Chroococcidiopsis sp. TS-821: one gene and its partner. The protein of the gene in region 1 interacts with the protein of each later gene in a pairwise test. Links are inferred from orthologs where the notes say so. Each region holds a gene or a part of one and is shown on either strand. Other genes may lie near its edges.

The links.
Region 2: the proteins of B1A85_RS23180 (region 1) and acpP interact in binary tests that used the Escherichia coli proteins (3 or more experiments, as listed by UniProt). The link is inferred for Chroococcidiopsis sp. TS-821 from one-to-one orthologs.

What each region holds. Positions count from the first base shown.
Region 1 is NZ_MVDI01000018.1:4,553-13,880, forward strand. The notes cover bases 1,983-4,910. They hold B1A85_RS23180 (thioesterase family protein), read left to right. Parts: upstream 1,983-3,203; coding sequence 3,204-3,617; downstream 3,618-4,910. Other genes in these bases: gcvP (aminomethyl-transferring glycine dehydrogenase), read left to right, coding at 1,983-3,138; B1A85_RS23185 (kelch repeat-containing protein), read right to left, coding at 3,624-4,649; B1A85_RS23190 (hypothetical protein), read right to left, coding at 4,744-4,910. In the rest of the region: glycine cleavage system protein GcvH, read left to right, coding at 1-93; more of gcvP, read left to right, coding at 256-1,982; more of B1A85_RS23190, read right to left, coding at 4,911-5,493; B1A85_RS23195 (ankyrin repeat domain-containing protein), read right to left, coding at 5,770-7,071; B1A85_RS23200 (DUF4079 domain-containing protein), read left to right, coding at 7,262-7,726; B1A85_RS23205 (DUF1997 domain-containing protein), read right to left, coding at 7,929-8,594; B1A85_RS23210 (SDR family oxidoreductase), read left to right, coding at 8,770-9,328.
Region 2 is NZ_MVDI01000003.1:59,798-73,136, forward strand. Bases 1,189-3,971 are described here. They hold acpP (acyl carrier protein), read left to right. Parts: upstream 1,189-2,345; coding sequence 2,346-2,597; downstream 2,598-3,971. Other genes in these bases: B1A85_RS10705 (CoB--CoM heterodisulfide reductase iron-sulfur subunit B family protein), read right to left, coding at 1,215-2,117; fabF (beta-ketoacyl-ACP synthase II), read left to right, coding at 2,733-3,971. Also shown: lpxD (UDP-3-O-(3-hydroxymyristoyl)glucosamine N-acyltransferase), read left to right, coding at 1-359; B1A85_RS10700 (Hsp20/alpha crystallin family protein), read left to right, coding at 549-1,067; more of fabF, read left to right, coding at 3,972-3,986; tkt (transketolase), read left to right, coding at 4,453-6,483; B1A85_RS10725 (class I SAM-dependent methyltransferase), read left to right, coding at 7,097-7,786; B1A85_RS10730 (energy transducer TonB), read right to left, coding at 7,773-9,206; B1A85_RS10735 (MotA/TolQ/ExbB proton channel family protein), read left to right, coding at 9,655-10,308; B1A85_RS10740 (biopolymer transporter ExbD), read left to right, coding at 10,292-10,693; B1A85_RS10745 (PepSY domain-containing protein), read right to left, coding at 10,825-11,943; B1A85_RS10750 (TonB-dependent hemoglobin/transferrin/lactoferrin family receptor), read left to right, coding at 12,270-13,339. UniProt on the Escherichia coli protein: Carrier of the growing fatty acid chain in fatty acid biosynthesis.

The DNA of each region.
Region 1 (9,328 bases):
GGTTGGTTGTTAAAAGTGCGGATTACCGACCCTAGCGAACTTGATGATTTGATGTCTGCGGATGAGTATCAGGCGCAAGTAGAGGGCGAGTAGCCGTAGGCTTAAGCCTACGGGTGGCTAGAGAGGAAAAAGTTATGGAATGGCATAATTATCTTTTCCCTAGTTCTCCTTATTTAAAATAATGTTGCAGAATATGAAGGAGAAGTCGTGTCTGGAGAGCAGTCTGTGGTAGCTTATCGCTCTGATACTGGTTCAATTCGTCAGCATCTGGTAGAAGCAGCGCAAGAATCTTTTTCTTTTGCAAAAAGGCATATTGGTTCTCAGCCAGAAGAAATTCAGCAAATGCTTGATGAATTGGGTTTGGCAACGCTTGATGCTTTAATTGACAAAACCGTACCGCAGGCAATCCGACTCAATAGACCGCTTCAGTTAGAACCAGCGCAGAGTGAGTACGCAGCTTTAGCCAAACTCAAAGAAATTGCCTCGAAAAACCAAGTATTTCGCTCATTTATCGGCATGGGGTATTACGATTGCATCACCCCGCCCGTCATTCAGCGTAATATTTTAGAAAATCCAGGTTGGTACACGGCTTATACTCCTTATCAGCCAGAGATTTCGCAAGGACGACTCGAAGCGTTACTCAATTTCCAGACTGCGATTATTGATTTAACAGGTTTGGAAATTGCGAATGCTTCACTGCTTGATGAAGCTACCGCCGCTGCAGAGGCGATGGCAATGAGTTATGGGTTGTGTAAGCACAAAGCAAACACCTTCTTTGTTTCGCAAGATTGCCATCCGCAAACGATCGCTGTTGTGCAAACTCGCGCAGTACCGCTAGGAATTAAAGTTATAGTCGGTAATCATCAAACGTTTACCTTTGATGAATCAGTTTTTGGAGCGTTGTTACAGTATCCGGCAAGTGACGGCACAATTTATGATTATCGTAACTTTGTCGAACAAGCTCATAAAGTAGGAGCTTTAGTTACAGTTGCTGCCGATCCTTTAAGTTTGTGTTTGCTAACGCCGCCTGGAGAATTTGGGGCTGATATTGCCGTTGGAAGTACGCAACGTTTTGGCGTTCCCCTAGGCTACGGCGGTCCGCATGCAGCTTACTTTGCAACAAAGGAACAATACAAGCGACAAGTTCCAGGACGCATCGTTGGTGTCTCAAAAGACGTTCGTGGTAAGCCAGCGCTACGTTTAGCACTGCAAACGCGAGAACAACATATCCGGCGGGAAAAAGCAACTAGTAACATTTGTACCGCTCAAGTGTTATTAGCTGTAATGGCATCAATGTATGCGGTTTATCACGGACCGCAAGGCTTGAAAAAGATTGCGCAACGCGTTCATCAGCTAACTGTTCTTTTAGCCGAAGGGTTGAAGCGTTTAGGCTATACTGTTGCTTCAGAACACTACTTTGATACGCTGCGGCTCGACCTTGAACCAGAACAGGTAAATGAAATCATTGAAGCAGCTTTAGCACAGCAAATCAATCTGCGGACAATTAACGAAAGGGCGATCGCCATTAGTTTGGATGAAACAACAACCGAAGCTGATTTGTACGATTTGTGGCAAATTTTTGCAGGAAGTGAAGTATCGTTTGCGCTAGAAGAGTTAGCAACTCCCGAATCGGCACTTGCAAAAATCCAACCTTTTGTTCGCACTAGTAGTTACCTAACGCATCCTGTCTTTAACAGCTATCATGCTGAGACTGAAATGCTGCGGTATATCTACCGATTGCAAGCTAAAGATCTGTCGCTGACAACATCAATGATTCCGCTAGGTTCGTGCACGATGAAGTTGAATGCGACAACTGAAATGTTGCCGATCTCGTGGCAGGAGTTCGCCAAAATTCATCCGTTTGCGCCGCTATCCCAAACAAGAGGATATCAAATTTTGTTTGCGCAACTCGAACAAGCTTTAGCCGAAATTACGGGTTTTGCAGGAATTTCCCTGCAACCAAACGCAGGTGCGCAAGGCGAGTACGCAGGCTTACTTGTGATTCGCCAATATCACGAAAGTCGCGGCGAAGCACATCGTCAGGTTTGTCTGATTCCAGAATCAGCGCACGGAACTAACCCCGCAAGCGCTGTCATGGCGGGAATGAAAGTTGTGGCGATCGCCTGCGACAAACAGGGCAATATCGACTTAAACGACCTCCAAGCAAAAGCTGAAAAACACAGTCACGAACTTGCGGCTTTAATGGTGACGTATCCTTCAACGCATGGTGTCTTTGAAGAACAAATCAAAGATATTTGCGCGATTGTTCGCGCCCACGGCGGACAAGTTTACATGGATGGGGCGAATATGAACGCCCAAGTCGGAATTTGTCGTCCTGGCGATTACGGTGCGGATGTGTGTCACTTAAACTTACATAAAACTTTCTGTATTCCGCATGGTGGTGGTGGTCCAGGGATGGGACCGATCGGCGTGGCGAAGCATCTCGTGCCGTTTTTACCAGGTCACCCAGTCGTACAAATTGGTGGCGAACAAAGCATTGGCGCGATCGCCGCAGCCCCGTGGGGAAGTGCGAGTATTTTACCGATATCTTGGATGTATATTACGCTCATGGGTGCAGCAGGATTAACGCAAGCAACCAAAGTAGCGATTCTAAATGCGAATTACATTGCCCATCGTTTAGAACCTTACTACCCAGTGTTATATAGAGGTAAATCAGGATTAGTCGCGCATGAGTGTATTTTAGATTTGCGCTCGCTCAAAAAATCTGCCGGAATTGAAGTAGACGACATTGCTAAGCGGTTAATGGATTACGGATTCCACGCGCCTACGGTTTCTTGGCCTGTTGCTGGCACAATGATGGTAGAACCTACCGAAAGCGAATCGAAAGCCGAGTTGGATCGTTTCTGCGAAGCGATGATCCAAATTCGCCAAGAAATTGCGGAAATTGAAGCAGGTAAAGTCGATATGCACGATAATGTTTTGAAGAATGCTCCGCATACTGCCGATGCTTTGATTTCTTCCGATTGGCAACATCCATATACGCGCGAACAAGCCGCGTATCCGACATCATGGACTCGCGAATACAAATTCTGGACTCCTGTGGGACGCATTGATAATGCTTATGGCGATCGCAATTTTGTGTGCTCGTGTTTACCAATGGAAGCGTATAGTGCGTGATTAGTGGTTAGAAGACTAAATTTAACAACGTTAATCTTCAACCTTACCACTCCTCGCTCCTCATTATGCAACCATTTACAACACAATTACGGGTACGCCATTATGAAATGGATGCCTTAGGTCACGTCAACAACTCAGTTTATCAACATTACCTCGAACAAGCGGCGATCGAACACTTAGAACATCTAGGCTTTTCTTTAGATGTCTATCGCCAACTCGGAGGTGTATTTGTCATGCGCCGGATTGAAATTGACTATCTGCGTCCAGCGATCGCAGGCGACACGCTAGAAGTTCGTACTTGGGTGCAAGAAATGCGCGGTACGCGGTCCATTCGGCGTTATGAAATCCGCAAACATGGCAACGATCGCTTGCTAGTAACGGCTGAAGCCTTGTGGGTATGGGTAGACGCAGTGACAATGCGCCCTAAACCCATTCCTGATGTATTACTAGATGCTTTTGTGCAAATGCAGCATTCCTAAGGAATTCTAGCTGACCAATTGAAATCGACCTCGGTAAACTGTTCTGTTAAAAGTAGGAGCGCCAGAAGAATAATAGATACTACCGTTGATAAAACCACCAACCCCAGAGTGGCGTTTAGTCGGTAGTGGCGTTATTTCGCGCCACGAGTTTGTTTTAGGATTGTAGACTGTTACATTGTTAACTGCTTGGTTGTGCTTTAATTCGCCACCCACTAAATAAATTTCTCCATTGATAACAAAAGTCGCAGACCCAATATGACTGCGTGGCTGCGGTAAGTTAGCGGCTCTAGTCCATTGCTTGGTTGCAGGATTCCAAACGTGGACTGTATTTTGTGCTGTTAAGTAATCATCATAACTATGCTGCCCGCCGATCGCATAAATTTTACCGTTAACAATTGCATCTCCTAAGTGCGATCGTGGATTAGGTAATGGAGCCGCAGGTTGCCAGCCAGCAGCTATATTATTAAGCTTTAGTATCCAATGTTCGCCACGATCAATTCTGTTGAGATTTGCGCCTCCAAAGAAATGCAATTCTCCTTTCAAATTGCTAAAGCCCCCACTACCTCTAGCCTGTGGTAAGGGAGGCAAATTTGACCACGTATTAGTGGGAATGTTGTAGCGCAGAACTCTTCTTGTCGCAAATATTTGTCCGCCTCCAGGTGTACCAACATACCCTCCCGCTAAATAAATATTCTGGTTGTCTGCGGCAACTCCTGCATGTGTAATACTAATTGGTATATCCGCAAGACGTTTCCAGGTATTCGTTGCTGGATCGTATACATCAGCACGGTTTGTAGGTTTCCATGTAGAAGTATACCCCCCTAATTGATATAATTTGCCACCGACGACCGCACTCATTGCTTCTGCCGTTCCCACTGGCGATGGTGCAACCGTAGTCCATCTGATTTCAGTTGCCGCTAAAGACTTAACTGTATTAAGTAATACAAAAATAACAGCGATAGACGCTATAATAATCCCCTGCTTTCTGAAATAGCGCATTGTTGTTTGAGTACTCTTGGCTGGAAAAGACATCAACAGAACTTTTACAATAATAAGCTATTGTTGATACCTACCCTACTCAAAAGAAGGCTAAATTCTCTAAGAAGAACTTAGACAAGAGCGCTATTTATTCAATATTAAATATCCGAAAAATCCGGTGGTGAGCAGTTTTTGCAATTTCCTCGTATTCATTACGTTCTTCTGGACTAAACCTAGCAACGACCTGAGTTCCATAGTCCTCAAACTTTAACTCAAGGTCTCCGTTCTTAAAAAAGAACATTTCACCACTATGAGTGCGCAGTATAGCTTTAACCTTACCGCGCTCGAACCAGATGTTTAGACCATCTCCAAATTCTGTCAAGAACTCTGCAGCTTTAACAGGTTGACCATCAGCGAAACAAATGCTGTAAGTTATATCTCCTTCAACTTTACTATTTTCTGTACAACCTGCAGTTAGTTCGTTTAATAATTTCATTCGTATATCAAATAAATTTTGAGGATTTGTCGTATCAATAGCTGTCATTGAAGTGTCATCATCACTGATAAGACAGTCGTCAGGAATACCGTCTGCATCACGGTCAATGCGATAGTCATTGTCGCGTCCATCATTATCGCAATCGATAGCATGACCAATTGTTTCTGCTTTCGCACTATTTGGTGATGTCGTCTGTTTCGTGAAGTTTGTCGACGTTCTTGAGGATGAGTTTGCAGCATTTTTAACAGCAACCGCTTGAGAAACAGTGGCTGTTGCAGGTAGTGCAGAATTCAGCTGTGACGTTTGAGCTTTTTGACACGCTACAAATAGCATTGCCGATACCATTAAAAATATAATTTTAAGCTGTATGTTTAGCATGTGGTTAACTTTATAAACTGGCATCAATGTTAGTTTGCTTGCTAAAAACCTAGCCTGCGAAACCAACGCCGCGACTGAGATATACAAGCAATCTTAGTCATTTTAATGCAGCTTAAATTTGACTTATAAGGTGGAAACTACTGGACAATTGCTATATTTGACTAGCGAGTTAGGTTTTAGCCAGTAAAGTTTTAGAAACCAAGAATAATAGTGTTAATATTGGTGCAAACTGTGCGTTAATTGCCCTTCCTTTACAGAAGGACTTATCAGTAAATTCACAGAGTAGGAATCGCACTCATCTTATTCTTCAGCACCTGCTAATTTCAACGCTCGCACAACATTCTGATACCCGTTGAATTCTGCAAGCATTAAAGCGGTGTAACCTGCGGTATTTTTTAATGTAACATCTGCGCCTGCTTGAAGTAGTCTTTCTACAACACTGGTAAAACCTCGGTGTGCTGCCCACATCAAAGCGGTGGCGCGATATGTATCTTGCAAATTAACCTTCGCTCCCGATTTGAGCAAGCACTCGATAACCTCAAGGCGGTTGCGATCAGCGGCTTTCATCAACGCAGTTTTGCCATCATCGGCGGGTAAATTAGGATCGGCGCCATAGTCAAGTAGTAGCTGTACTGTATCGACATGTCCTTGTGTTGCAGCGAGTGTCAGCGGCGTTTCACCTAAGTTTTTAGCATTCGATAGATCTTTGTTAGCGTTACGTGCTTGTTCTAGCAACGCAGTAACAATAGCGCTATGTCCGTGCAATGCTGCAACCATTAAAGGTGTATCGCCTAAAGAATTTTTAGCTTCGACATCAGCACCACGACTCAGCAAGAGTCGGACGACTTCAAGATGTCCTTCAACAACAGCTAGATGGAGTGGCGTTTCTCCGTCTCGATCTTTGGCATTAATTTCAGCTCCAGCATCGAGCAATGCGGTTGCGATCGCTGTATGTCCTGCTGCTGCTGCTGCTGCTAACGGACTATCACCCTCGATATTCTTTAAATTTGCATTTGCCCCTGAATTTAGTAGTGCTTTTACTACCTCTGTTGCACCAATATCGACAGCTTGCATAAGTATTGTTTCGCCTTGCTGATCTTGGAGATTCACATCAAGTGTTCCAGACGCTAGTAGCGCTTGAACGACATCAACGTGCTGCTGCTGCACAGCAAGTTTGAGCGCAGTATCATCATCGCGATCGCAAATATCTGCTTTGGCACCTGCATGCAGTAACACGCGCACGATATTCGCATGACCTTTGAGCGCAGCGATCATCAGGGCAGTGCTACCATCTTCATTAACTGCATTCACATCTGCACCGTAGGCTAGTAGGGTTTCTACTGTGTCAAGATGATTAGCCGCTGCTGCTAACATTAGTGGCGTCAAATTGTAAAGCTTTCTCTGGCGATTCACGTCAGCCCCGTTTGAAATTAGCAGTCGGGTGATTTCGGTATATCCGCGCTGGGCTGCGAACATTAAAGCAGTGGTGCCATCCGCATCGCTAGCATTCACACTGGCACCTGCAATCAGCAGTGTGTGAATTTGCCGAATGTCACCACATTTAACCGCCCTGAGTAATGAGATGTCTTTCGTCGCAGTCATGTTGAGCGTCATCTCATCAAAAGCATTGCTAGTGTATCGCTAAATCTGGCTTTTGAACAGATGAGTGGTAAAACCCACCACTTACCTATGACCAGTTCCCACTACACCATTGGGATAAATTACTCATTGGTCAAATTTCTAAAACAACTTATGCTAAGTTTTATCAAGTTTATTAACAGAAGAGAACACTATGGAACTTTCACAAGAAGTAAAATTCTGGTTAAATTTCATCCACCCTATTTTGATGTGGGGCTTACTCGCGGCTTCATTTTACGCGCTGTATTTAGGGATACAAGTTAGACGCACCCGTTATGCCGAAGGTGATGTGAAAAAAGAGTTGATTAAAGGTAGATACAACGTTAAACATTATCAAATTGGCTCAGTCATCTTAGCGCTGATGGTGTTGGGGACACTCGTGGCAATGGGAGTTACCTATATCAACAATCAAAAGCTCTTTCTTGGACCGCACCTATTAGTCGGATTAGGCATGACAGGAATCATTGCTGTTTCCGCGAGTCTCTCACCATTTATGCAAAAAGGTCAGAACTGGGCGCGTTACACTCACATTGTATTGAATTCTGTTCTACTCGCTTTATTCACTTGGCAAGCAGTCAGTGGCGTGCAAATCATCCAAAATATCCTGAGCAAGCGATAATTCTCATCTTTGGTTAAACAATTTGACTATCGGTACTGTTGCTAGTGATTAGTGGTTAGTTGCTAGCCACTAGTCACCTTTACTCACCGTTTTCACGAAGTGAAACGATTGAAGAGATGCTTAGGACATGATAGAAGCTGAGAACCATTGTCTAGGTAGCTTTTAAATCTGACCTCTGACCCTTGCTATTGATATTTCAACTTCAACTTGTCCGCTTTGACTTAGTTGGTATGGGTAAACCCAACGACTGATGAAAGTCTTCTTGAACTTTGTGCGTTAAACGGCGCGAAACTTGTTTGACAATACTATTGAGTAGGCGATCGCCTGTATTTTGCACAAGTGATTTTGGTAAACGTTGAATAAACTTGGGAAAGTGAACTGCAACTGCGAGATCTAACTTCCACTCTACGCGTGTCATTTTTCCCGCAACGACGTCGGGAGTAGCAGCTGTTTCGACAAGTTCCATAACTGCGTGGAAGTCTACATCATAGCCAGGAGCAATATAATTTGGTACTGGAATTGTCTTAATTCGATAAATTCCTTCATCTGGAGGCAAAAGCTCTAAGCCTACCTTGGGTTCTACTTCATAACCAAACGAGCCGAAGCGACCAATTGTCAATGCATAAGCGTTTTCCTTAACCAATTCGACTTTCATTGGCTGAGCGCAGCGACAAAACCAGCCTTGATGAGCATCAAGATAATTAGCAACGGTATCAGCAGGGGCATACATTTCCATGCAGTCCGTAAACTTTCCATGGAAGCGTGTTGGTGAATCAGTATGTGAATAGTCACTTTCTGCTAGCGCTGATGCCTCCCAATGCACTTGTCCTTTTCTAGTAGATTGATATTCACCATTGCTCGACAGCATAAACGCATCCTTTGTAATTTGACTGATGTTATTTGTATTTAGGATTCCCAAGTTAGTCTGAGAGTTTCTCTGCCATTGTGCAGCTTATATCAAGGTTTATCGAATCTACAATTGAGATTGAGAGTTAGTTAAACTCACTTGAGAATTTGTTCGTTTATTCAGCATAAGCTTTACAATGAAAGCATTTGTAGCAGGGGCAACAGGCGAGACAGGTCGCAGAATTGTCCAAGAATTAGTTAAAAGAAACATTCCTGTACGCGCTTTGGTTCGGAATATCGATTCAGCCAAAGCCATTTTGCCTGCTGAGGCTGAGTTGGTAGTCGGAGATGTTTTGCAGCCAGCTACTCTCCGTGCTGCAATCGGAGACAGCACTGTGTTACTTTGTGCAACTGGAGCTAAACCAAGTTTCGACCCCACAGGACCTTACAAAGTAGACTACGAAGGAACAAAAAATTTAGTTGATGTTGCTAAAGCTAAAGGCATAGAGCATTTTGTTTTTGTTTCTTCCTTGTGTACTTCTCAACTGTTTCATCCACTAAATTTGTTTTGGTTGATTTTAGTATGGAAAAAGCAGGCGGAGGAGTATCTACAAAAAAGTGGTCTTACCTATACTATCGTCCGACCAGGTGGTTTGAAAAACGAAGACAATTCCAATCCTATAGTTATGGCTGCTGCAGATACGCTATCTGATGGTAGTATTCCGCGTGCGAAAGTTGCGCAGGTATGTGTTGAGG
Region 2 (13,339 bases), on another replicon or contig:
AAACGCGGATTGGTAAAAATACAAAAATTGATAATTTAGTCCAAATTGGTCATGGTTGCCAAGTCGGTGCAAACTGTGCCTTTGCTGCACACGTTGGTCTAGCTGGTGGTGTGAGAATTGGCAATCAAGTTATTCTTGCAGGTCAAGTTGGAATTGCCAATCAAGTAAAAATTGGCGATGGGGCGGTTGCTTCTGCTAAAGCAGGAATTCATAGCGATGTTCCACCAGGAATGATTGTTTCAGGAACTCCTGCTGTGGCACATAAAGATTTTCTCAAAGCGTCTGCTATTTACACGCGCTTACCAGAAATTTATCAAACGCTCAAGCAGCTGCAACGCAGTTGGAGTCGCAAAGAATAAATGTACCCTTAGTCCGACAAGTTAAGTAGGGTTATCCGCACTCATTCATTGTTTATTTAGTTAGTATAGAGGTAAAGGTGCAAAAAAAACAGTATCAAACGCACCAATTTCCTACTTTTGTATTAAAAGTTCATTGTTGAGTGACAAATTAATTCAGCGGTTTGTGCTGAGTGTGGAGGTGACTTAACTATGGCATTAGTACATTGGCAACCATTTCAAGAAATCAATGCTTTGCGGCGTCAAATGGATCGGATGTTTGACGAACTTGCAGGATTCAATCGAGAATTAAAAGGCAGTTGGATGCCTGCAATTGAGATGCAAGATCGCGAAGCACATATTATCTTACGTGCTGAACTGCCTGGGGTAGATCCTAAAGATCTTGACGTACAAGTAGCCCGCGATACGGTCACAATTACGGGTGAAACTCGTCGAGACCAGGAAGTAGAAGATCGTGGATTTTGGCAGTCTGAATTCCGTTATGGTAAGTTTCAAAGAACAATTTCATTACCAGTAGCTGTTGAAAATGAACGCGTAGAAGCCAGCTACAAAGATGGAATTCTAACTTTGACGCTACCTAAGGTTGCTGAAGCCATCAATCGTGTTGTACATGTTAACTTAACAGGAGATAAAGCAGCGATCGCTGGTTCTGATTCAATCCATACAACAGTAGATGTAACAAGTGAATCAGAAACTCAAAATAAAAGCTAACCTAATTCAGTAAGCGTACCAACAATCAAGCTAAGTTATTGTTAGTATTTTAATTTAAGGAAATTGCTGAGTAGTTACTAGATAACGTGTCATCTACTCAGTATTTTTTGTTTATTTTCGCTACTAAAATATGAATGTATTCGAAAACTAAAAACCTAATTTTTCTAATAAAGGACGAGTAGAAACAATATGTCGTTCTAAACCTAATTCTTTAGGCTGAATCCCCAATGCTAAAGCAATTAACTGCGGTAAGTGCAATACAGGTAAACCTAGTTTTTTGCCAACGACTCTTTCGACTTCGGGTTGACGCGAGTCAAGGTTGAGATGACATAAAGGACACGGCGTTACCATACAATCTGCACCAGCAGCCAAGGCTTCTTGAAGATGCATTCCTGCCATTTTAAAAGCTTGCGTCGTGGCATAGCTAGAAAGCGGCCAACCACAGCACTGAGTTCGTCCGCGATAGTAGATTGGTATTGCGCCGATCGCCCGAAAGATATTTTCCATTGCTTGGGGATTGTAAGGATCGTCGTAAGGCATTGATTTTTGGGCACGGAGTAAATAGCAACCATAAAACGCCGCGCACTTAATATTACTTAAGCGTCGCGACACGCGCTTTTCAATTTCATCTAAACCATAATCGGAAACAAGTGCATACAGCAGGTGTTTAACAGTAGTGCTACCCTGATAAGGTAAACAACCTTGTTGCGTCAATAAATCGTTAACTTGTTCTAGGTAAGCAGGTTGAGTTTGCCGAAACTCTTTTAAACGTTCGTCAACACGACCAATTACACCTTGACAGGTGCTGCAATGTGTTAGTAAGGGTAGATTTAATTCTTCAGCAAGCGCGATGTTACGAGCATTAACAGTATCTTCTAGTAGTGGTGAATCTTCTTTAAATGTGCCAGAACCACAACACGCAGCTTTCTTAAGTTCGATCAGTTCAATGCCTAGAGCTTGAGTTAAAGCTTGTGTAGATTGATAAAGTTCTCGGCAAGCACCTTGCGCCACACAGCCAGGGAAGTAGGCATACTTGAGATGGAAAGACATAAAAAATCAGGAAAACAGAACCTAAAAATTAGGACAAAAACCATCGCTTTTCTATCCTAACCCCTGAGCTTTCTGTCGTTAGTTCGCGATTCGTCTTGACGTGACAGTAGGAAAACAGACCCTATGATATGTTGAAGCGATCGCGCTTTTCGATAAGATAAATATGATTTTAAGCATATCGACCCGATCGGGGGATTGTTTTTGCAACTGCTTGAGGACTTTATACTTATGAGCGAAGCGGAAATTTTTGAAAAAGTCAAGAAAATTGTGACCGAGCAACTCAGTGTTGAAGCCGATAAGGTAACACCACCCGCAAACTTTGCGAACGATCTAGGGGCTGACTCGCTGGATACTGTTGAACTCGTGATGGCTTTGGAGGAAGAATTCGATATCGAAATCCCCGATGAGGCAGCGGAACAAATTACAACGGTGCAACAAGCGGTAGATTACATCAGCAATAAAGTGACGGCATCGGCTTAGGCGTGAACCACATATTTAATGGCGCGAAGTACGCAACCGCCCTTTTCGAGAGGAAATCGTAGTACGCGCCAATTCTCAAAACTAGCAATTCATTTGTTCTGCGTTATTCAGTCAGAAAGCTGGCTCAACTGAAGTATGACAGATAAGGAAAAAAAACGTGTTGTCGTCACAGGAATCGGCGCGATTACGCCAATTGGCAATACTCCAGCTGAGTACTGGGACGGGTTGCTCAATGGACGTAGTGGCATAGGTCCGATTACCTTGTTCGATGCCTCCCACCACAAATGCCGCATTGCCGGTGAAGTCAAAGGATTCAATCCCCACGATTACCTTGACAGCAAAGATGCCAAGCGTATGGACCGGTTTGCTCAATTGGCAGTGTCAGCCAGTTTACAAGCGCTTGCAGACGCACAGTTTGTCATTAATGAACTGAACGCAGAACAAGTGGGCGTTATTATTGGAACTGGCATCGGTGGCATTAAGGTCTTAGAAGACCAACAAACGGTATATCTCAATCGCGGTCCGGATCGCTGTAGCCCATTTATGGTGCCGATGATGATCGCGAACATGGCAGCAGGATTAACTGCAATTCATATCGGTGCTAAAGGTCCAAATACGTGTCCTGTCACCGCGTGTGCTGCGGGTTCTAACGCTGTGGGCGATGCATTTCGGATGATTCAGCGCGGTTATGCGCAAGCGATGATCTGTGGGGGTGCCGAAGCAGCAGTGACGCCGTTATCCGTTGCAGGCTTCGCTGCAGCCCGAACGCTATCAATGCGCAATGACGATCCTGCGCGCGCGAGTCGTCCTTTCGATCGCGATCGCGACGGATTTGTCATGGGAGAAGGTGCGGGAATTCTACTATTAGAAGAACTCGAACACGCCCGCAGCCGCGGCGCGCGGATTTATGCGGAAATTATCGGCTACGGCATGACGTGTGATGCGTATCATATGACATCACCTGTACCAGGTGGTGAAGGTGCGACACGAGCGATTCAACTTGCGTTGAAAGATGCATTGTTGAATCCAACGCAGGTCGACTACATCAACGCGCACGGTACGAGTACCGCGATGAATGACACTACAGAAACTGCCGCGATGAAAAAAGCATTGGGCGACCATGCATACAAAGTCGCAATTAGCTCAACAAAGTCGATGACTGGACATTTATTAGGCGGTTCGGGAGGTATCGAAGCGGTGGCAACTGTATTGGCGATCGTGCATGACCAAATTCCACCGACTATTAATTTAGAAAATCCCGATCCAGAATGTGACTTGGATTACGTACCTAACGTTGCTCGCGCTCAACGAGTCGATGTTGCTTTATCAAATTCGTTTGGTTTTGGCGGGCACAATGTAACTTTGGTATTTCAGAAGTTTACAGGCTAGGGTAAGGAAACTTGAGTTTTGTGCCTCGCGGTTTCGCACGCTTAGTAGGGAAAAGATAAAATCGCAGGTGTCTGGAAGTATCTCATAGCGCGATCGCCTTTGTACTTACCCTCTGAACTATGTTAAATGCGATGTTTTTGACGTCAGTAATCCTGCGATATATTTCCCTAATTGATACCAAGCAATGCGGCGACCGGCGCTCAACTCAGTTTTTAAGATGAATCCAAGATCCCTGAGTTAGGTGCGATTGAATTGAATCGCGAACTTGTAGTACGTCAAATCAGTGCTTTTGTAGCAAACAAAACCTCAAGGAGAGAAACTTATTACGCATTGTTTAAGCAAGGATGCTTGCCTGTCAATCCAGAAGAATGGGATGATCGTTAATAAGTGCTTAGGGCAATCTCTGAGGATTACAATTTCAGCCCACTCCATGAGCGTGCTAACCCGTCGTTAACAATAAGAGACTATGGCTGTTGCAACCCAATCCCTCGAAGAACTTTGTATTAATTCAATCCGTTTTCTCGCAATCGATGCTGTAGAAAAGGCAAAGTCTGGTCACCCAGGGCTGCCAATGGGCGCAGCTCCAATGGCTTTTGTCTTATGGGATCGATTTATGCGATTCAACCCCAAAAATCCTGCTTGGTTCAACCGCGATCGCTTTTTGTTATCCGCAGGACACGGCAGTATGCTATTGTATGCCTTGCTGTACCTGACAGGTTACGAGGACTTGACGCTCGAAGACCTCAAGCAGTTCCGCCAGTGGGAGTCAAAAACTCCTGGACACCCAGAAAACTTTATGAATCCTGGGGTAGAAATTACAACGGGTCCTTTGGGTCAAGGTATTGCCAATGGCGTTGGCATTGCTATGGCTGAGGCTCACCTAGCTGCTAAGTTTAATAAACCTGATTTTCCGATTGTTGACCACTACACCTACGTGATTTTAGGTGATGGATGCAATATGGAAGGCGTCTCAAGCGAAGCTTGTTCGTTAGCTGGACACTTGGGGCTTGGTAAGCTGATTGCTTTATACGACGATAACCACATTTCCATCGACGGCTCGACCGATCTTGCGTTTACCGAAGATGTTGGTAAGCGCTTTGAGGCTTACGGCTGGCACGTCCAAGTAGTCGAAGACGGCAATACCGATTTAGATGCCATCCATAAAGCAATAGAAGTTGCTAAATCTGTCACTGACAAACCTTCTTTAATTAAAGTAAGAACCACAATCGGCTACGGATCGCCGAACAAAGCTAATACTCGCCACGCGCACGGTGAAGCGTTAGGGGCGGATGAAGTCAAAGCAACGCGCGAACACCTCGGTTGGGAGTATGGACCGTTTGAAGTTCCCGAAGATGCACTGAAGCATTGGCGTCAAGCGATCGACCGCGGTGCAAAATTAGAGCAAGAGTGGAATGAATTATTTGCGCGCTACAAAGAGCAATATCCTGAAGAAGCACGTCTGTTAGAGCGGATGCACGCAGCGGAACTACCTGAAGGTTGGGATTCGGTGCTACCTACCTACACTCCCGAAGACAAAGGAGTTGCCACCCGCGTGCACTCAGGTAATTGCTTAAATGCGATCGCAGAAGTGCTTCCTGAACTTATCGGTGGTTCGGCTGACTTGGCTCCTTCGAACAACACGTTGCTCAAGACTTCTGGTGACTTCCAAAAAGGTCAGTACGAAAATCGCTACATCCGTTTTGGCGTACGCGAACATGGCATGGGCGCAATTTGTAATGGTCTGGCGCTCGATGGTTCGGGACTGATTCCTTATGGTGCGACGTTCCTCGTATTTACCGATTATATGCGTGCGGCAATTCGTCTTTCGGCGTTGTCGGAAGCTGGCGTAATTTATGTTATGACGCACGACTCGATTGCACTGGGTGAAGATGGTCCAACACACCAACCGATTGAACACCTCGCTTCGTTGCGGGCAATTCCTGATTTGTACGTAATCCGCCCTGCGGATGGTAATGAAACTTCTGGCGCTTACAAAGTCGCGATCGAAGCTGCGCGGGGTAAGCGTTATGGCAACAAAACACGGCCTTCTATTCTAGCGCTGACGCGCCAAGCTGTACCCAACCTAGAAGGTACTTCGATTGAAGGCGTGACTAAGGGTGCGTATATCTTATCGGATAGCGATGGCACCCCTGACTTGATTTTGATTGGTACAGGTAGCGAAACTCAACTGTGTGTCAAAGCGGCTGAACAGTTACGCTCTGAAGGCAAGAAAGTGAGAGTTGTTTCGATGCCTTGCTGGGAAGTCTTTGAAGAACAAGACGCAGAGTATCGCGAATCGGTACTGCCTAAGGCAGTGAAAAAGCGCGTATCCGTTGAAGCTGGCTCGACATTTGGCTGGTGTCGTTACGTAGGTGATGAAGGTATTGCGATCGGTATCGATCAGTATGGTTCTTCGGCTCCTGGTGCGGTTTGTATGGAGAAGTTTGGCTTTACTGTTGATAACGTCGTCGCAAAAGCAAAAGCCGTCTTAGGCTAATGAGCGGCAGATTTTGCTCAAAACGTTAAAATTACCAAGCTAATTGGGGATTCTCTAGAAGGATCCCTATTTTTTTACTTGTGTTTACGGCGTAAACAACTCCCTAAATCTGGGAATTTCATGCCGCTTGGTGTTGCCCGATTCTGAGGCAGAAGATACGAGAAAATATTGATTTACACAATAGCGGCAAAATCGGCTTTGTGCCAATCTCGCATACAAAATATTGCAGGCGATGGATTAAATTCTCTGCTTTTAGCTGCATTCATACTAAGCACTAATTATGCCTAAATAATTATTTAGTAAAGTCTCATTTGCATGCAGTTTTAATCAGAGAAGTGTATTTGATACTACTTACAAATATTTAATTGAGATGATATCTTCATTGCCAATTGTTCTGGCTTCTATAAAAAATTAATTCATCTAAAGTAAATATTTTAATTTCTTGAAAATACTCTTACTTATTATTCTAGAGCAAATTAAATACTACTCGATCAAATCCTTTTCACATAGAGATTAGAGGCTTTTAAGATAACAAGGAAAGTGACAAAAGTAATACTTTAGCTATTGAGATTAACTATAGATATACTGGTAGATTTTGAAAAGGAAATTGTCCATGATTCAGCTATTTATTCGTTTATCACCACCTCCATATAAACAGAAAATTAGAGAAATTTGGTTGCAATATTTATTGCATCGCACAATCAGAAAAATTGCATCGATGCCACTAGGACAAATTCCAACACGCAAAATGTTAGCAGACTTGCAACTTGGCTGGGGAAATTATAGTTTTGCGGCTAACTTAGATTATCTTGAGGCAGTCGCAAAAAGAGCAATTCAAGCGTCGGAGCCAATTTTAGAGTGTGGTAGTGGATTGACAACGATTATTTTAGGATTGCTTGCTGGTCGGCGTGGAGTTGCAGTCTTCTCATTTGAACATATGCCGCAGTGGCGATTGCATGTTCTCAGTGTATTGCAAAAACACGGTATACCCGCAGTTAATGTTTGTTTAGCGCCACTACAAGACTATGGCAATTTTGCTTGGTACAAACCGCCTTTAAGTATTTTACCTCAGCAATTTGAGTTAATTATTTGTGATGGACCTCCAGGTAAAACTCCTGGAGGTCGTTATGGACTTCTACCCGTCATGAGGCAGTATTTTTCCCCCACAAACACGATTTTGCTTGACGATGCCGATCGCCCTGGTGAGATGGAAACACTAGAAAAATGGAGACGCGAGGCAGGAGTAAAGGTAGAAATGCAACAAATGCCCCAGGGAACGTATGCGGTAATTACTCACCACTAGGTGGCGTGGATGATTGGTCTCTACTACGACGCAACGTATCGCGCAAGCTACTTTGCCCTTGGTTCGCAGGTGCTGCTTGTTGTGGCTGCGATTGTTGTTGCTGACGTCGCAGCGATTGTCGCAGATTAGACTGACTTGGCGGTGCAGCTTGTTGTGCAGGTCTAGCTGGCTGTCGAGGCGTTGGTGAAGCAGCTTCTACGCGTTGCCTTCTTTGTTGCGGTGCGGGATCGCTTGCACGACGCGGTGGTGCTGTTTCTACACGTCGCTGTGGTTGGGTTGCGGCTTGTTGAGGAGCGCGCTGCGGTGTTTTAGCTGGTGCGCTTGCCGATCCGGTATTCTGTCTTGGCGGTGTTTGCGGTGTATTTGCTTGTTGTGCTGGGCGTTTTCTTCGCGCGGCTTCGCGTTGTCTGCGCTCTTGTTCGAGTTGGCGCGATCGCTGCGACCCTTCTAAAGTAAAATCAACTTTTGCCGAAACTCCTTGTCTACCTTCGGGCGTTGAACTAAATTTCCAATTGCGAGCGGCGCGAACTGCGGCTTCATCAAGTTCTCTATTACCACTCGAACGCGCGACTTGCACGTTTGTGACATTACCTTTCGCATCTACATCGACTTTGACTTCAGTTCGTCCTTCAATACCTTGACGTCTTGCACGTTCGGGATACCGCGGTTTACTACAATCGCGACACGCTAAACGTCCTGAACCCGAATCGGTATTGCTACTAGGCGCACTTGGTGCGGGTGCTGCTGGTCTTGGACTTGGACCCGCTGCTACAGTTGCATTACTTGCTGGTGGTGCTTGAGTAGGAGTGCTCGGAACACTCGGTCGGGCAGTATTTGCCGGTGCGGGTTGCGGACTCGGTACTGTCGTTATTGCTTGTCGCGTATCGCGTATCGATCGCAATTCGGCAGTCAGCTGCTCGTTGGGTTGCGCAGGCTGAGGCACTGGTTGAACCGCAGGTGTGGTAGGTGCGGTCGGTGATGGTGGTGCTACTGGTTGCGGGGCTGCGGCTACTGGGGGTGATGGCGCCGGTTGCGGGGCTGGCTCTGGTCTAGCACTTTCTACCGGCTTTGGCTGCGTTGGCTGCTGTTGTACGGGTTGGGGTGGTGGCAAAGCAACGGTTGCTGCTTGTGGTGGTGCAGGCTGCGGTGGAGTTACAGGGGGAGGCGGCGTGACATTTCTGATAACTGGTTGTGGCTGCGGCTCTTGTTGGGGTTCTGGAGATGGCGTTGGCGGATCGACAAGCACTACCTCTATGGGTTCTTCTTCTAGCTCGGCTGTCCGATTCCAAATATTGTCAATCGTCAAGCTCAAAACTCCAACATGCAACGCTAGTGAGCCGACCAAGCTGTACATCAAAAAGGATCTCAGTGACTTTACTTCCTTCTCTCGCTGCGCGATCGCAATGTTGGAAAGGCTCATATTTTATTGCTACTCTTTCTCACTAAACTCTTAGCCTATTATTTTTCAATTACTTCTGTCAAGCGTATGTTGGTAATAATTTTGGTTTAACTGTGTCACGTAGATAATTATTTAATGAATGTATCTTCACAAGTTCAACAACACTTATAAATTCCATATGTTTGTTGAGTTAAATAATTGTAAAACGATAAAACAATCGATATCTTTGAATACGAACGAAAGGTCGTAGTCATACAGAAGGACGAAAAAGGGTGCGTTTTACCCTGCACTCTGTAGCGACTTTAAAGCAATATCAAGTCATCAAGCGTTTCCATAACTTTGTGACAATTATGTAATAAAGTTAAAATTATTTTTCACTTGATTTAATCTACTATTGAGAAGTTGTATCAGTTTTGATGAGAAGTGACAAGACTGAGGCTGACTTGATTCGTGAATCTAGAGACAATACATGGGAATAAGTAATTTATTTGTGGCAGGCGGCATTGTGATGTGGCCGCTGTTGGCGTTTTCAATCATAGCGATCGCGCTAATTATCGAGCGGATTGCGTTTTGGGCAAGAATAAATCGCCGTCAAGGTCGGGTGGTGCGAGATGTATTGAATCTCTACCGGAAAGATAACGTTGTGGGTGCGATCGACAAACTAAAGCAGAATGCAGATTTACCCATGGCGCGAATTTTTTTAGCGGCACTCGAACTTGAACAACCGAATCCTGAAGAATTTCGTTTGGCTTTAGAAAGCGAAGCACAAGCAGAGATACCGCAACTTAAGCGGTTTAACACAATATTTGACACAATTATTAGTCTCTCGCCGCTCTTGGGTCTATTGGGTACTGTGTTGGGTTTAATCAACTCGTTTGCTTCACTCAATTTAGGCGATCTTGGCGGGACACAAACAGTTGGCGTGACATCAGGGATCAGTGAGGCCCTAGTCTCAACAGCTTCGGGACTCGTTGTTGCAATCTTCACGCTGTTTTTTGCGAACACTTTTCGCGGACTTTATCAACGGCAAGCCGCATTAATTCAAGAATATGGCGGGCAAATGGAATTATTATATCGCCGTCGTTACGAGCAGCAGGAGAGAACGTATGCGCCTACCAGATGAGCCAGAAAATACTGCAGCGATCAATATCGTACCGATGATTGATGTGATTTTTGCGATTTTGACATTTTTTATCATGTCTACGCTGTTTCTTACGCGATCGCAAAGCTTGCCAGTCAATTTGCCTAAAGCTACCACGACGCAAGTTCAACGGTCATCGACGATTACTGTGACGTTAGATAATCGCGGTCAACTTGCACTGAATCGCCAACCTGTTGATTTAGCGACATTAGAAAGTCGAGTTTCTAGTTTAATTGCACCAAATCAAGAAGCCGTTGTCGTGCTCAATGCTGACGAACAAGTCAATCACGGTCAAGTGATTGCAGTGATGGATCAAATTCGTCGAGTTCCTGGAGCAAGACTTGCGATCGCCGCACAAAGACCTTAGCAATCATTTTTCTCATTTTTATTGACAATATATCTCATTACAGTTAAGGTATTGTCAAGTGATAACTAAATAGATAGTGGGTTGATATTTAGTTAGGTGCATTGATCTCGAGTTGTCCGTCAATGACTCAGTTACGATTGGTAATTGCGTTTTGGCGGCAACTTCTTTTTATTTTTATGCCACCACATAACAAAACCAGTGACCATTAAAATAGTCGGCGACAGTCCGACAAACAAATAAAATAGACGGGTGGGTAAGCCGCCGAAAGTACCATAATGAATCAGCGTAAAAGCATGTAAGATCGCGTCAGCGAAAGGTAGCGATCGCGAATCGCGGATTTGCAGTATTTCGCCAGTGTATTGGTCTATGTACACCTCACTGCGACCAGAGTTACCTTTTTCTTGGGGAAACTTTTTGCTAATTTTAAAAGTTCCTTCGGGTGTACTTGGTAGACTAATATTAGTTGTCACAGCCCCAGGTAACGCAGCATCTGCTTTCAAAAGAATCTCATTGAGAGTAACAAACGATTGATGCGTTGTAGTAGGTCGTGTAGAGGTAGGTTCAGCAAGCTGGGGAGTCTGAGCGATCGCATAAATGATTGGTTTAGTAAACTCAGCAAAATTCCAACAAAAGCCTGTAAAAGCAATCATTGCTAGGAATAAAGCGGTGATAATTCCTACTACTTTATGGATATCAAAGCTGACGCGCTGAAGACGAGCTGTCCATTTAATTTTGAAGCCATTAATTAGTTTTCTCCATCCAGGCCAAAGGACAATACCTGTGATACACGCAATAAATAATAAAAAGGCAGCAATTCCAACAATAATGAATCCTATTCTGCCTGCTAAGAGTTGATAATGTATGCGATACACGATACCGTACAAGGAGTTTTCCCATGGGCGCGTACCTAAAATGTCTGCTGTATAGGGGTTGACAAAGACTTCTGTCCATTGATCGTCGACTGATTTTAGCCATACGCTATATGGTACGTCTGTTGCTAGAGGTATACTCACTGAGTCAAGCGTCAGATTGCGATAAGCTGTTCTAACAGCATCCACTATTGCCTCAATTGATATTGACTGTTGCGGTACTACGCGTCCAAACCGACTGCAAACTAGAAAGTGGTCAATTTCTTGCCGAAAGACTAAGCAACTACCTGCAAAACCAACAATTGCAGTGATTAATCCTATGAGTAAACCTATATAGCGATGCAGTTGAAAGGCAAAGTTGTGGAGTTTTTTGGTCATCATTGTTCTGCAAAGAAGGTTTAATGTGATTTGACATTTTGCTTGATTGACAAAAATTCCTAAAATTTTAGTTCTAGCCTCTTGAGAAGCATTTTCACATGTGTAAAAATATCACTATTGAAAATTAATTTCAATTTATTTAGAACTTCTACCACGGATCTGTGTCATGGGATGGTAATGGGATGCAATCCGCAAACCCTAAGCATCAACCCAACTTGTAATTGATATCAATAATTTCAAGGTTTCGGTGTAAGACAATTTTCCGCAACTAGGCAAGGTGACAATTGAAAGGTGTATTACTTGTACTGAATTTAGTCGCAGTGATTTTCATGTCAGTATCAACTGCTGTTGCACAATCGATGCAACAAGACTTACCGCGAATCGATGAGCTTGAGACGCATGAAACTTCTGCCCAAGGGTTAATACTAGAAGAACTAGAAGAACCAGAATGCGATCCAGACGCAGACAGTGCAGATTGTCCTGAAGACTTTGCGACACAAGAAGACGCTGAAGACACTGCAGATATCCAAATTACTGTTACTGGAACTCGAACGCCACGCGCTGTGCAAGATTCACCCGCGTCTATTACTGTTATTGAATCATCAGATATTCAACGAAATCTTGTTCAAGATTGGGACGATCTCGTGCGTTATGAACCAGGAGTATCGGTACGCAATAACTTACGCTATGGTTTGCAAGATTTCAATATTCGGGGAATTGACGGCAATCGAATTTTAATTCAAGTTGACGGAATTCGCCAGCCAGGAAGATTTGAGTTTGGTGTCTTTGAACTCGGAAGAGATTACTTCGATTTATCAACATTACAAACAGTAGAAATTATTAAAGGTCCTGCCTCGGCGTTGTATGGTAGTGACGCGATAGGTGGTGTTGTAAGTTTTAGGACAGTAGAACCTGCAGATTTACTCGAATTTGATAGAAATTCATTTACGAGTGTTGCCAGCAATTTTAATGGCGAAAATCAGGGTTGGGGACACGCGATTACTTCAGCAGCGAGGTTTGGTAATTTAGAGACTCTGTTCAGCTTTACTCGCCGCGACAGTAGCGAGAGGTTAGTTAATGGTAATAACGATTTTGTCGATCCTCGATATACAGGTAGAAACAATTATCTTGGTAAACTCGTTTATCGTTTTAATGACAATCACGCGTTAAATTTTACAGGTGAAGTTTTAGATGAAACGACAACGACTACCACTAGAGAAGTCAATTTGCTACCTGGTATTCGCAGCTTTGTGGAAGACGTAGATGTCAACCGAACGCGGTTAAGTCTCGGCTACGAATTTAATAATCTTGACGCTTCCTTTTTGCAATTAGCACGGTTGCAAGTTTATTATCAAGACGCACAAACACGAGAAATTGGTGAAGAAGAACGTTTCTTACG